Regions from separate parts of the Thalassotalea crassostreae genome, predicted to be linked through region 1. Evidence: predicted binding sites of a transcription regulator. Region 1 holds the regulator's gene; each other region holds the start of a gene.

Region 1 (3,695 bases):
ATATCGGCAAAGTAAGTTGGATAAATGAAACATGCGACATTGCTGAAAAATATTATAATGCTCAATGCTTAATGACGATAGACAATACGCTGGTTGCCGTATTTTATTTAGAAGATACCCTTCGCGATGATACTAAGCACGTATTGCAAGAATTGACGTCAAAAGGCAACGACGCTCTTTTGATCAGTGGTGACAGTGAAGCCGGTGTAAATAAATTTTGCCAACAAGTTAATATCAGAGAGGTCCACCATACCTGCACAGCGACTGATAAACTAATTCTTATCAAGCAAAAACAAGAATACGGAAAAAACGTTGCTATGGTTGGCGATGGTGTGAACGATTCACCAGTATTTGCCGCAGCTCACATTTCAATAGCAATGGGTAGCGGTACGGAAATAGCAAAAAGTGGGGCTGATGTTATTTTACTTAATAACCAACTTTCAAGCTTATTAAATCTCACCCGCATATCCAATAAAACATCTAGAATTGTGAAACAAAACTTTGCTTGGGCGTTTGCTTATAACTCGATAATCCTGCCACTGGCAGTATGTGGTTTTATCACGCCATATATGGCAGTATTAGGTATGTCAGCAAGCTCTATTATCGTGGTTACCAATTCACTAAGGTTATTAAAGTCATGAGCGTGATCTATATTCTTATCCCTGTTGCTCTGGTCTTTACGGCGATTGCCATTTATTTGTTTTTCTGGGCGGTTAAAACAGAACAATTTGATGATCTTGAGAAACAAGGCATGAGCATTCTATTTGACGATGATAAGCAACAAAACAACACTCGCGAAAATAATCAAACCTCTAGCAACGAAGAACTAGAAAAGAAAAAATGAGCTTAGACTTTTTATCGGCATTTTTGATTGGTTTAGCGGGTGCAGGACACTGCGTCGCAATGTGCGGTGGCATTACCACAATGTTGACGTCATCAATTGCCGGTGAACGTAAGCTAAACTTTTCGTTACTTTTAAGCTATAACTTAGGACGCATCTCTTCCTACGCTATCGCCGGCGCTATTGCTGGTTTAACAGGCTCGTTAGCGGCAAAATCCATCGGCGATCATATTATTTGGCTTAAAGTTATTGCTGCAGTCTTTGTTATATTACTTGGTCTATACATTGCCAAATGGTCATTCTTATTAAATCGTGTTGAGGCCATTGGTTCGTATTTATGGAAGTACCTACAACCATTCTCGAAACGATTTATACCGGTAACAAATATCAAGCAAGCATTGGGGTTAGGTGCAATTTGGGGATGGTTACCCTGCGGCCTTGTGTACTCAACCCTTACATGGTCTGTAGCAAGCGCTGATTGGCTAAATGGCGCATTAATTATGGCTGCCTTTGGTTTAGGAACGTTACCCGCTCTATTAACTTTAGCGTCAGGATTTGCATTTATCACCACAACCTTACGCAGTGACATTTTTCGAACCCTAACCGCTCTACTTCTAATTGCATATGGCGGTTATTCATTAATGATTGCTCTACAACAAATATTTTAGTAAAATTTAACGATTAATTAATAGTTTATAGAAGTTAGTAGTTATGCCTCAAACAATCCCGGTTGCGAATAATATTAAGTGTCAAAATTGCAGCATAAGTGAATTGTGTCTTCCTTTTAGTTTAAATGAATCAGAGCTTAACTTACTTGACGACATCATTTCTCGTAAAAAACCGATTCAAAAAAATACACAAATATTTAAAGCCGGCGAAAACCTTCATACGCTCTATGCCATCCGTTCAGGTACTTTTAAAACGTTTATAATTTCAGAACAAGGTGAAGAACAAATCACTGGTTTTCACTTAGCTGGTGATTTAATGGGATTCGATGCGCTTTCTAAGAAAAAACATCCAAGTTTCGCGAAAGCGTTAGAAACGTCAATGGTTTGTGAGATCCCATTTGAAGTATTAGATACGCTATCTAATAAAATCCCTAAGCTTAAAGCACAAATGATGAATTTAATGAGCAACGAAATACTCTGCTCTAGCGAGATGATTTTATTATTAAACCGTAAAAATGCCGAAGAGAAACTTGCTACATTTTTAGCAAGTTATGGCCATCGTTTAGGTAGTCGTAATTTATCAAATATGGAATTCAACCTGCCGATGACTCGCAGTGAAATTGGTAATTATATTGGCTTAACAATTGAAACTATTTCTCGTTTAATGACAAGGTTTCAAAAAGAAGGCCTTATTAAAGTCGAAAATAAGTTTATAACGATTATTGATAAGGACGCGTTATACCAACTTGCAGGCTTTAATAAATAGCCGAGGACTAACTCTTTACATAAGGCACCTAAACGGTGCCTTTTTTGTGTTTAAAATCACATAATCTTTTAAAATATTTGATACGAATCAATAAGCTATGATTATTACTATTTTTAATGCTAACAAATTTGTAACAATCAATAGAAGCGATTAAGCTTAATATACCGTTTATTTATACAAATTCTCGTTAATTAAGGCCAGACTCATGGAAAGTTATCAAAATATCCTCGTTGTTATTGACCCGACTACAGAAGACCAAAAAGCATTGGCAAGGGCATGCACCCTTGCGAGCAAAACCAACGCAAGGATTACTGCTTTTTTAACTATCTACGACTTTTCATACGAAATGACCACAATGCTGTCAGGTGAAGAACGAGAGGCAATGCGAGAAACTGTAGTTAATGACAGAGAACTATGGCTCAAAGACCTCATTAAAGACATGCCGTGTGATATTAGCACTAAAGCGGTATGGCACAACCGACCTTTTGACGCGATATTAAGTGAAATCCGTGATAATAACTTCGATTTAGTAGTAAAAAGTACTCATGAACACCCTGCACTGCAGTCAGTGATATTCACACCAACGGATTGGCATTTAATTCGAAAATGTTGGGTACCTTTATTACTTGTTAAAGAACATCAATGGCCAGAAAATGGTCATGTACTTGCTGCCGTTAACGTTGGTAGCGAAGAACTCGAGCATCAATCGCTAAATAACAAAATTACCGAAGAAGCCCTTAATCTTAGTAAGTTGATCACCGCAGATACTCATTTTGTTAATTCTTACCCTGGAACACCTATAAATATTGCTATAGAAATTCCGGAATTTGACGCCAATGAATATAACCAAGCAATGAAGAACCATCACCGCGATGTAATGCGAGAACATGCTGATAAATTTGGCATTGATTATGATTTTCTGCACGTTGAAGAAGGATTACCAGAGGATGTTATTGAAAAAGTAGCTAACGACATCGATGCAGAACTCGTCATTCTTGGTACAGTGGGTCGTACAGGTCTTTCAGCTGTACTTATCGGCAATACTGCTGAGCATGTAATAGACAGACTTAACTGTGATTTATTGGCGTTAAAGCCTGACGGTTATGAATCACCATTCTTGAAATAACCAATTCATTATATTTATTGCGACTATTGCTTAACAATCTATCCAAACACCCCGTGTGATTACTCCAGTTTTATCACACGGATCACTAACATTTAACTTATCGTTAACCTTAAAATAACCGAGTCCTACTTTGCCTGAGCACTTTGCTCAGGTATAATGCGCGCTTTTTAAACTTAATCATAAATGCAAAGGCTTCAAGCATGTCTATAGACGTTAGCACCGAGAAAAGCGACGAAAAGTTAGCTAAAGCAAAACTTAGCAAATTAGAGAAACGATTTCGTCACAATGCAGGTA
Region 2 (3,695 bases), 400 kb from region 1:
ATTGAGACCCTGAAATAAATTAGGGAGTCGAAATGGTGCTTGTGAATTCTCCTGAGACCCTGAAATAAATTCAGGGAGTCGAGATAGAGAGTTAAATTACAGAGCTAAACCTAGACTTGCTGAACCAAACCGTGATTTGCTGAACTTGTTTCAGTATCTGTCTGGCTTGAGGAGAGACCCTGAAATAAATTCAGGGAGTCGAAATGGTGCTTGTGAATTCTCCTGAGACCCTGAAATAAATTCAGGGAGTCGAAATGGTGCTTGTGAATTATCCTGAGACCCTGAAATAAATTCAGGGAGTTGATTAAGGTTTAGGATACGATAAGTTGACGTCGTGGGACGTAATGACGGAAACACTGTCCATAAACCTCGTATTAAGGCTTCAGCGCCAACACATCGGTTTTTAATAAGCTCAAGATGCTCTCAGCGGTATTACCGATGATCTTCTGCTCAAGACCTTTTCTGCCCACTGTACCGGTAACAACAATGCTGGCCTTGCAATCTGCAGCCACAGACGTGATCACTTTGTCTACTTGGCCGGCTTTGATATGAATATTGTTAATATCAATGCCAAAACTCGTTGCAATGAGCTTGAGCACATCACCAAGATCCGCACGATAATCAGATTCCATTTTCTCTTTGTTGTGAATGCCTAATTTGCGAAGGATCGGAGTAATCGGCACTGCATAGCATACGTGTAATTCTGTATTTAATTGCTTGGCTAATATGCTTGCGTGCTCCAATATCTTTTCATTAAGTTGCTTCTTGTCTGGCATCAATGTTTCAATATCAATGGTTGCCAGTACAGTATTTGCTTTATGCCATTTTTTGTTAGCGGCTATGTACACCGGAGCTGGACATTCTCTTAACAAATGCCAATCCGTTGGCGTATAAAAGAGCGCTTCACTGCGATGGCCTGTTTTGATGACCATTGTCGGTTTAAAGTCGGTCACATATTTATTAACCCAAGGCGCAACGTTCTTTTCCCAAACCGTTTCAAAATCATAGTCAGCAACGCCTTGTAAGGTGTTCACGAGTTTATTCGCGGCAATTTCATGGTGATCTTGAACGATGCGCGCTTTCGCTTCTTCAATATCAACCACGCCGCGAAGGTTGTGATAGCAAAAACTGACGATATGTAATTTTGCTTTGTAGGCTTTGGCTAAATCTGCTGCCTGTTTAATGGCAGTGTAATCTTGTTCTTGTGAATCGTTAATGACTAAAATTGTGTTCATTGTTTTGTCCCTCTCACTGTGTCTGTTTGCGTGAGTATTTGTGAGAAAATCTAAGCGAGATAGCTAAATGAGCTTTAATTAAGTGGATCTGACCCTACTTATTTTGCCCTATATGTTTGTGTTATCGTGCTCATGCCACGTTAGGGTTTAAGCACCATTACGTTGGTTTTTAATAGACCAAGGATTTTTTCTGCGGTGCTACCGAGTAATTTTTCTTTTCGTCCAACGGAACCGATAACCACAATGCCTGTGCGAAGTTTGGCAGCTGTTGATGGGATCACTTGCTCTGGTTTACCGGCTTTTATGTGGAAGTTCTCGACCGGTATTTGGTATTGTGCGCTAAGCTCTGCGATAACCGGCGCCATGGTTTTCTCAGTTTCCACTTCAACTTCGTCTTTGTATTGCAAACCAAGATCTCTTAAGAACGTTGAAAATAGTGGGGTGTAACATACCTGAACGTTCACATCGAGTTTAGTAGCCAACTCTTTTGCTTTGGCTAAAATGGTATGGTTAAGTGCCTGTTTGTCTTCAATTTTGGTGCTTAAATCCACTGCCGCTAAGATGTCATCGGCACGCTTCCATTTTTCTTCCGATAATAAAAACACCGGAGCAGGGCAATAACGAATAAGCTGCCAGTCAGTTGGCGTATAGAATAGTCGCTCACTGCGATGGCCGGTTTTTAATACCATAATTGGATCATGGCTTTGGCAGTAATCAATGGTCCATTGGTCTACGTGCTTTTCCCAAACAACTTCATAAGTATAACGATTGTTATTGGCGTATTCGGCCAATTGGTCATTCGCTTTTTCGTCAAGTCTAGCAAGAATGCTTTGTTTAAACGCTTCACCTTTTGCTCTTAAACCACGTAAATCTTCATGGAAAAAATAGACAACGTGCATGGTTGCATCATAAGCTTTAGCTAACTTGTCGCCTTCACTTATAGCGATATTCTTTTCAATACTTGCATCCGCGATAACCAATATCTTGTTCATAGCTCACCTGAGTTTTATGTTTATAGTCTAAGCATAATCACTTTTTACAAGTTCGGTTTGATTTGAATCATATTTTTCAATAAAACCAGGTCGTTTGTTAGCAATTTATTTACATTTTTTAAGTGCGCTTAAATGCCATTATAAGGATACGATTTTTAGCTCGATTTAAGCTGTTCATAGCAAGTAATGTCTTGTTATATCACGGTATAGTCGAAAACCTTTGAAGTAATTTTTACGGTGCCTTTGACATTGCCTTTTTCAGGGCTTAAATCATTGTTATTAGGTTCATGGACAATGATAGGGACGCGTTGTCTATTGCCTAGTTCAATGCTTTGCTTAGAGCCATTGCTAGAGCGTTGTTCAGAACCGCACTTAGGACCGTTTTCAGAGCCTAAACCACCCTGATAAATCGCCTGTTTTCTCGGTCTGCCAGGCTTCATCTTGGTAAAGTAGAAGTTATGGTTTAACGCTAAACTTCGCAAAAATTGACTGTCGCCAATAGGGAAGTTATGGCTTAGACGTTCAGTAATAAAATCGCTCAACGTTTTAGAGTCAATTAGTGTACTTATGCTTTGATAACAGTTCTTGCGATTAAGCTTGTCATCGGCGAGCATCAAGTAGATAGGGTGGGGACTAACATCTAAACACAAATCATTTATCTGATGCTGTGCATTTTGCCCATAGCTCGACCACGGATAGTCGATGAGTTGGTGGCATATGCCACTGACAATCGGCGCATACTCGATGTAATGCATCGCTGATAGTAAAAATTGCTTAGGCTCTATGACTGATGATTTATGCCTTCCTTGGAACAATGAACCCGTGCGCTGATATCGTCGATTAAAGTACTTAACATAACTGCTACTCACTACCTGCATTAATCGACCTATGCTGTCTTCATCACTTGGTGTTAATAATAACGTAATGCGATTATCCAATAAAACGAAGGCATGTAGGGCTATCTTAGTTTTATTTATGCTTGCATTAAGTATTGTGATGTAGGTGTTAAAGTCATTGGAGCAGTAAAAACATGATTGTAAGTTATTGCCACATACTTGTATTAAGTGCGGCATATTAGCGATGTATAATCTTGGTTTGCGTGGCATGTGAATTCCTTTTCATTTGCATTGTAAGTTGTAAGTTGTAAGTTATAGCGGTGAGTAACTGCTAATTTATGGCTAAACTCTTTAACCCTAGTTATATTGGCGTTGTCCCTATTCAACAGCGGTTTAATATTTATAGTTTTTTTTGAACCTATGTAGAGAATGCTTGAGGTCGATTAGCAATAGTATTACCCCATCCATAGGGTATTAATTACTATCTACAACACCTCAATTTCTCCGAAACCTAGTAAACCTGTGGTTTCTGTTTTGCTATCCATAGCAAGGAATGATCGGATCCTTTTGATCAACCCTTTGTCATGGCATTTTGTCGCTTCTTTCTATGCTTTAGCGTCTGCCTTGTTTAC
Region 3 (3,695 bases), 990 kb from region 1:
TAACTGAGGATGAATGGCTATTCTAACAATTCGTTGGTAACTATATTCAAACGCATCCTCAATGCCACTATGAACTAATAAAGATTGTGGAATTAAATGTCCCTTAATGCGTCGAACTGATTGCTTTACTTTGCCAGACAATTCATCGTCTATTTGCCCTTCAGCTAGCAATAATGCAACGCCTACAAGTTGCTGTTCAGTCGATTGCACAATTAAACTCACTTTCGGGTTATCGAGCAACATCATAAGGTCGCTCGGCTTAGTTTGATAGTGAGCGGTAACCAACAAGGCAAAAACCCGTCTCAATAGCGGCTCATCACTAGATAATTGCTGAGCACTAATATACTGGTGATCAATGTCATTTATAGACTGAATGCTTAACTGCGCCTGCTTCGCATCTGCTAACTTGGCATTTAACAACAAAGCGTCAAAACTAAAACGCTCTAGCGGATCATTTTCAGCCCAACGAATTGGTTGTTTAATATGCAGCAAATTAGCATTCGGCCTTGTATGTTTAACTTCATTGACAAACTTAGTACTAAATCCTCGCCCGGCCCCTTCATAGCCATGGACGGTAGAAACAAAAACCTGTCGATGATAGTGGCCCAACAATTGTCTTAACTGCGGCAATGGGATACCGGCCGCTTCATCAATTAATAAAAGATGACAACTTGGTTGATGTTTAACTAAGGCGTCAATGGCAATAAATTCAACGACACTAGAGCCATAAAATACTTGATTGCCTGTGCGTTTAGAGTTTGGCATAAAGTGCTGAATTTGGTTAAAAAACACACTGAGACTATCAGGATGCGGCGCGCTGATGATGATACGCTTGTCCTGCTTTTTTAATAGCTCTACCACGGCTATAGCGAGGGCACTAGATTTACCGCGACCTCGATCAGCGGTGAGTATCAAAGGTCGGTCACGATGGCCTGTCAACACTTGTATTATTTTCTCAACAGCTACGGCTTGTTCAGCAGTAACACAATTTGATTTAAAGTCGTCACTAAACTGGTCTTGGATGACTTGCTTTAATTGATTAATTGCAATTGGTTCATTTTTTTTGGTGTTGGGCAATCGTTGTAAAGATAATGGCGACTGAGGACAAACAAAATCAACGTTGTCGTAAGTTTTCGCGATTTGAATAAAGCGCTGACAAAATAAACTGCTAGAAATCAATGGCTCGGGTAAAACAACAATTGCATGTCCACCAGCAACTAAGGTGCCAGAAAGCGCGGCGAACGCATCGACATTAAAATGCTGCTCTGCTTCAAACACTAATACGTCGTGTTCTTGCCCTAAAAACTGTTTAAAGTTTCGGTTATCAGCCTCAATATTTCCATTACTTTCACTGTTGCTAAAGTGCAATATTGTCCGCGTTTTTAAGGCCAAAAACACTTCGGCAAGTTGCTCCTTTAGCCAAGTTTCGTCGCCTTGTATCAGCAAGGTTCCACGAAGACGCTGGGCGCTAAATTCAACATGGCTTTTAGAAAAATATTCAAGGTAATTATTCAAATCGACACTCACCGCTATATTGACACTAAACAGTTAATTATTATGGATATTTTATAAGTGTACCAGAGTTAACAGTAAATATAACGCCCTTTACATCTGTTCAATTATTGAACAGCCGACAATTTAGATTGACTTTACTTAATCTAGATCAATAATAAACCTATTATTTTTACGAATTAATTCAAATTAACGCCTATAATCTTATATAGTCAATTAACAAAACATTAACAGCAACTTTATATCTTAATAATATTTAAAAACGAGAGATGCCATGACTGAAATAACAAACTCGGGTGAGCAAAAAAAAGATGAACGTAATACCTTTATTTTCCTCGCTGTATTTTTAGGTCCAATATTAGCGGTTGCGATTGTTGCCGCTTATGGATTTACCATTTGGATTAGTCAATTAATAATGGGCCCTCCAGGCGTTTGATAATTCATGGAAGTTGTTATCGATAAATCCAAACGCAATTTTCTACGTGGCCGTAAGCTACCAAAAAAGGTAGAAATACGTTTACCGTGGATAAAATCAGAACAAGCCTTTATTGACGGTTGCACTCAATGTGGCGACTGTATTTCAGACTGCGCACAAAACATTATTATTAAAGCAGACGATGGATTTCCGAAAGTAGATTTCTCAATTGATGAGTGTACTTTTTGTGAAAAATGCATTGATAGCTGTGAGCAAGATTTATTTGTAGAGGCTAAGCAACACTCTGCATGGCCAGCTCATCTCAATATCAAAGACGATTGTTTAGCAAAACAACAAATATATTGCCAAAGTTGTAAAGATGTTTGCGAACCACGTGCAATCGCATTTAAGTTTATCGATAACGCCATACCAAAACCAGTGATAGACCAAGACGCATGTACCAGTTGTGGCGCATGCATCAGTGTTTGTCCGAGCAATTCAACTGAGCTTGTACTGAAGGAAGCATTTAATGGAACAACCAGTAAAAACTAACGAATATCATGTCGCAAGCTTCATTGCACAAATTGATATTTCGCAAAAAAAAGCGGTAGAAGAAAGCATATTATCGACTCCGGGCGCTGAAATTCACGCGACTTCAGATACCGGAAAAATCGTATTTACCATTGAAGCTGACAACCAGAAAAAAATTGGCAAATACGCAGACATTGTTAGGGACCAGGCTGGCATATTCACACTTGCACCTGTCTATCATCAATATTTAGAAGAATAACGGGGAACACTAATGAAATTGAACCGACGTGAATTTATAAAAGCTAATGCTGTCGCGGTAGCGGCAACGGCCGCTGGTGTTGCAGTACCGGCTGCTGCTTCAAATATTATCACTTCAAGTGATATGACAAAATTAAAATGGGACAAAGCGCCTTGTCGTTTTTGTGGCACAGGTTGCAGTGTTAACGTCGCCACCATGGACAATAAAGTTGTGGCTACTCATGGTGATATTAACTCACCAGTAAACAAAGGCCTTAACTGTATCAAAGGTTATTTCCTATCAAAAATTATGTACGGTAAAGACCGATTAACCTCGCCTTTATTGCGCATGAAAGATGGCAAGTTTGATAAAAACGGTGATTTTACACCTATTACTTGGGACCAAGCTTTTGACATTATGGCGGAAAAAGCCAAAGCAACGCTTAAAGAAAAAGGTCCATCTGGTGTCGGTATGTTTGGTTCAGGCCAATGGACAGTTCAAGAAGGTTATGCCGCAGTAAAACTTTATAAAGCTGGTTTCCGCTCTAACAATATTGACCCAAATGCTCGTCACTGCATGGCCTCAGCCGTTGGTGGTTTTATGCGTACCTTTGGTATCGATGAGCCTATGGGTTGTTATGACGATATGGAACATGCCGATGCATTTGTGCTTTGGGGTTCTAATATGGCTGAAATGCATCCAATATTATGGACTCGTATTACTGACCGTCGTTTAAGTAACCCTCACGTTAAAGTTGCGGTACTTTCAACATTTGAACATCGTAGTTTCGACTTAGCTGATAATGGCATGATCTTCACGCCACAAACTGATTTAGCAATTTTAAACTACATTGCTAACTATATTATCCAAACTGATCGTGTAAACAAAGATTTTGTTAACAAGCATACAAATTTCAGACTAGGTAATGCTGATATTGGTTATGGATTGCGTCCAGAGCATCCTCTTGAGAAGAAAGCCAAAAATAGCGATGCAAGCAAA
Region 4 (3,695 bases), 1.4 Mb from region 1:
TAGGATAAAATGGTTCATGATTACGTTTTAACAAACCAATTTTTTGATTGGTTATGTCAGATCGAATACGTTGAGAGGTAAACGGAAAAACATCGGTTGGATAGAAAAATGCAGACATGCGATGAGCATCACGAGACGGCTGCGCAAATCGATGATTGAAACTGCCGCGACCTGCGCCAGCAGTATGAATAAACATCCCATCGTAGGCAATTATCCCATCTTCAGTTTCATTAAATCCTTGATGTAGGAAATGACGTAAAAATCGACCAGTTTGTGACACCCCATAGGCAATTGCTTTGGGTACGTAAAACGGATTGCTTTCTTCTTTAATATACGCGGCTGTATCACGTATTATCGCTAAGCCAATGCCAGCAACTTGAGGGTCTCTCGCAGGGTACACTAATTCATATATGCCAGGACTGAAATCACCAACGATCGATTTACCGTCGGAGCTAAATTGCCATTGATTACGAGGCACAATTGCTCGCAAACTATCACGTCCCATTCGCTTGGTAAGCCAGGCTTCATCTTGAGTAGCAAAGTCTACGGGGTAAATTGTTTCTATATTATCGCGGTGCGCTAATGTTAATAATGATTTGTTATTATCAACGGTCCAATCACTTCTAACCCATCCTTCGAGATCAATAATACGTGGTAATTCTGCGTACATTAAATCGTCTTTATGGGGCACATCGCCTTGCCAACCTACCCAGACAAGTGACAAACCTAATTCTTGGATCAAGCCATCGCCAAGTGCGGCGCTTTTATCTGGCATTGCCACTCTAGGAGCTAGATTAAAATATGAAAGAGCCGATTTGCCACCACGATTGCTTACTTCGACAATTGCGCCGCGTCGATCTTTTGGATTCTTTGGTTGGATAATAAAATAATTAGCTTTTGCGCTTACCATGCCTTCAGCATTAGGTATCGCTAACTCAATATCGACAATCTCTTTGTTTACCGCATTGTTAGGATCAAACTCAAAATAAAATTCACCGCTAAAAACTTGCAGTGTCATATCTTTCATATGAATAGTTTTACTACTGTTTACCGTATGCTTGACTATGGCAGCTTGGCTAGACAGCGAAACCCCTGCTAATATAAGCAACAATACCTGAACAAATTTCATTACTAATTCCATTATTTTTAATTATCTAAGCGCGTGTAGAAAGCCATTTCTACTTAGATAGATTGTCAAAACTTAAATTCTATTTACTTAGCTACAGCTTAACCTTGTTGAAATCAATTGCAAGTGATTGAATCTATTCGTTGAGAATGGCATAGCGTGACAAGTTACTCTGTAACGTCAATTGGCAGGTTTAGTATTTGCTCGATTGATTGCAGATTTTATTAAAGACGTGCCTATGCCCCACAGAATATGAGGCATATTAACAACACAGTGTGTTTCAAAAATAGCAGTAATGGTTTACTCGTTGTTGTTAATCTTAGTCATAAAGTAATAAACGTAGTACGCTATAATTACCAACACAGTTAATAGTCCGCCCGCTGAAAATAGTACGATCGGGTCCGATAATAAGAAAGCTAAGTTATCCATAAAAATTCTCCATAAAAGTTATTCAACTATGTGTTTCCTATAGAATAAAACAGTGCATAAAGACCACTCTGATCTAGATCAACAATTGATTAACTTACGTTACTTTTTGTAACTAGAACGCCGGAATGTTTGTGTGCATTAATGAAGTACAATGTTACTTGTAGATTAAGCAGCTAAATTGACTCGTTAATTTGGCCTGTAAAATTGAGTTAACTCATTCATTCAAATAATTTCAAACCTTTTACGCCTTTTACGCGACTAACTAATTAAGAGAACAACAAATAAAAAGCTCTAATCAATGATTAGATCCACATCTTTGAATAAAAGTTTAAAAAATTAATTAAGGATTAACACAATGAATTTAGTTCAAAAAACCACAACAGCAGTAGCTGCATTATTAGTATCAGCGGTACTTAGTAGCAGTTACGCAGACGCTTTAAAGGACGGTGAATACACAATCACTTTGATGAATAATTGTAAAGTTGTTAGTGAATATGCGATGAACAGTACTCAGTTTCAGGCATACAAAGAGCTGCAAAATGCGGAGCAAGAAATGCAAGATTTAGAGCAACCTATTGAAGAGATCCAGCATCAAATAGAGCAATACAGCGATGAAATAGAACGCTTATCAGAAAAAATTGAACAGCAAACTGAAGCTGGTAATTTTCACAATACCGCCGAAGTAAAAGAACTAAATAAACTCTCTTCAAAGTTGAGTACGTTAATGAAAAAGCATCAACCATCATTCGATAAACTCAATAAACAAGGCCGAAAAATTGGTGATGTAGCAATGGTTTTTGAACAAGCAATTCAAGCCAATGTTCCCGATATAAAATATGATCAAATGCGCATTTCTTCAGCTGAAAACAAACAACAAAACATTAACTGCTATGCAGCTAATTAATCCGTTAACTATCAGATTGATTATAAAGTGAGGCTTCAATTATAGGCTTTCAACTTCTAATTACTAAATGGCAGGCGTTGGCCTGCTTTTTCATTTACCTTCAGAGCAAGCATTTATTGCCTATTTATCGCTATCGATGGCTGTTAACCCTTTACAGTTAATCAACTACCTTTATCTTTTTGATATCCACTTCTATAGTTAACATGTTTAAAAAAACAATAAATAAAAGAAGGGACTATGAGAATTTCAACACGATTAGCTGCACCTTTATTACTGCTTGCAGCAGCTTTTAACGCTACCGCAACAACGGTGATGAAGCCGACTCCCCTAGCTGAGGCAAAATATCCAAATATTTTAACCGGAACTTATGATACAAAAATAACCTCACCCAAGGATTTCCTCGGATTTGAAGTTGGTGAAAAAACGGCTACACCGGAACAAATTAATACCTTAGTGAATATTTGGGCTGAGCAAAGTGAACGTGCCAATATTGTTGAGTATGCGCGTACCTATGAAAATAGACCACTGCACTATCTTACGATTTCTAGCGCCAAAAACATTAATGACTTAGATACTATCAAAGCCAATATTACTGCGCTAAGCACACCGGATGACTTATCCAAAGGCGACATTGTCAAGTTAATCGAGCAGACCCCTGCTACGGCGTGGATGGCTTATTCTATTCACGGTAATGAATCCTCAGGCGCAGACTCTTCGCTAGCCCTAATTTACCATTTAATTGCAAGTGAAGATGAAGAGGTCAACAACTTACTTGATAACCTTGTTGTACTCGTCGATCCTATGATGAACCCTGACGGTCGCGCCAGATTTACTAAGCAATTAGAGCAAAACAGAAGTGCTACACCAAATTTTGATGTCCAGTCTTTATTGCACAATGGTGTTTGGCCCTTCGGCCGAACTAACCATTACCACTTTGATTTGAATAGAGATTTTTATTTTGCGGAAAACCCTGAATCAATAGGCCGTATCAAAGCCATTAATCAATGGTTGCCACTACTGATGATTGATGGTCATGAAATGGGGGCATTAGATACTTTCTTATTTGGACCTCCGCGTCAGCCTATAAATGAACATATTGCCCCAAGTATCAATCAATGGAGTAAAGTTTTCGCAAAAGAGCAAGCCGAAGCCTTTGATAAAAAGGCTTGGCCTTACTACACCGGTGAATGGTTTGAAAACCTATACCCTGGATATTCCAATTATTCTGAGTACAAA

What was found. Region 1 encodes FNR, which switches genes on or off when oxygen is low (the NO sensors DNR and NnrR bind a similar motif). Its sites were predicted from a motif close to TTGATCTAGATCAA; they were not measured.
Region 2: LT090_RS10735 (universal stress protein) is a predicted target of FNR. The motif match lies at 2,285-2,298, and genes of this name have one in related genera.
Region 3: napE (periplasmic nitrate reductase, NapE protein) is a predicted target of FNR. The motif match lies at 1,654-1,667, and genes of this name have one in related genera.
Region 4: LT090_RS16870 (DUF3149 domain-containing protein) is a predicted target of FNR. The motif match lies at 1,624-1,637, and genes of this name have one in related genera.

The regions. Positions count from the first base shown of each region.
Region 1 is NZ_CP017689.1:2,096,631-2,100,325, forward strand. Features, by position in the region: gene LT090_RS09105 (heavy metal translocating P-type ATPase) at 1-641, shown strand, start outside; gene ccoS (cbb3-type cytochrome oxidase assembly protein CcoS) at 638-844, shown strand; gene LT090_RS09115 (sulfite exporter TauE/SafE family protein) at 841-1,509, shown strand; gene fnr (fumarate/nitrate reduction transcriptional regulator Fnr) at 1,553-2,275, shown strand; gene uspE (universal stress protein UspE) at 2,481-3,401, shown strand; gene ttcA (tRNA 2-thiocytidine(32) synthetase TtcA) at 3,602-3,695, shown strand, end outside.
Region 2 is NZ_CP017689.1:2,497,848-2,501,542, reverse strand. Features, by position in the region: gene LT090_RS10740 (universal stress protein) at 375-1,235, opposite strand; gene LT090_RS10735 (universal stress protein) at 1,376-2,227, opposite strand; gene LT090_RS10730 (hypothetical protein) at 2,422-3,333, opposite strand.
Region 3 is NZ_CP017689.1:3,085,323-3,089,017, forward strand. Features, by position in the region: gene LT090_RS13280 (tRNA(Met) cytidine acetyltransferase TmcA) at 1-1,515, opposite strand, end outside; gene napE (periplasmic nitrate reductase, NapE protein) at 1,787-1,948, shown strand; gene napF (ferredoxin-type protein NapF) at 1,955-2,479, shown strand; gene LT090_RS13295 (chaperone NapD) at 2,457-2,717, shown strand; gene napA (nitrate reductase catalytic subunit NapA) at 2,730-3,695, shown strand, end outside.
Region 4 is NZ_CP017689.1:3,452,959-3,456,653, forward strand. Features, by position in the region: gene LT090_RS15005 (alpha/beta hydrolase domain-containing protein) at 1-1,129, opposite strand, end outside; gene LT090_RS16870 (DUF3149 domain-containing protein) at 1,427-1,555, opposite strand; gene LT090_RS15010 (hypothetical protein) at 1,911-2,459, shown strand; gene LT090_RS15015 (M14 family zinc carboxypeptidase) at 2,697-3,695, shown strand, end outside.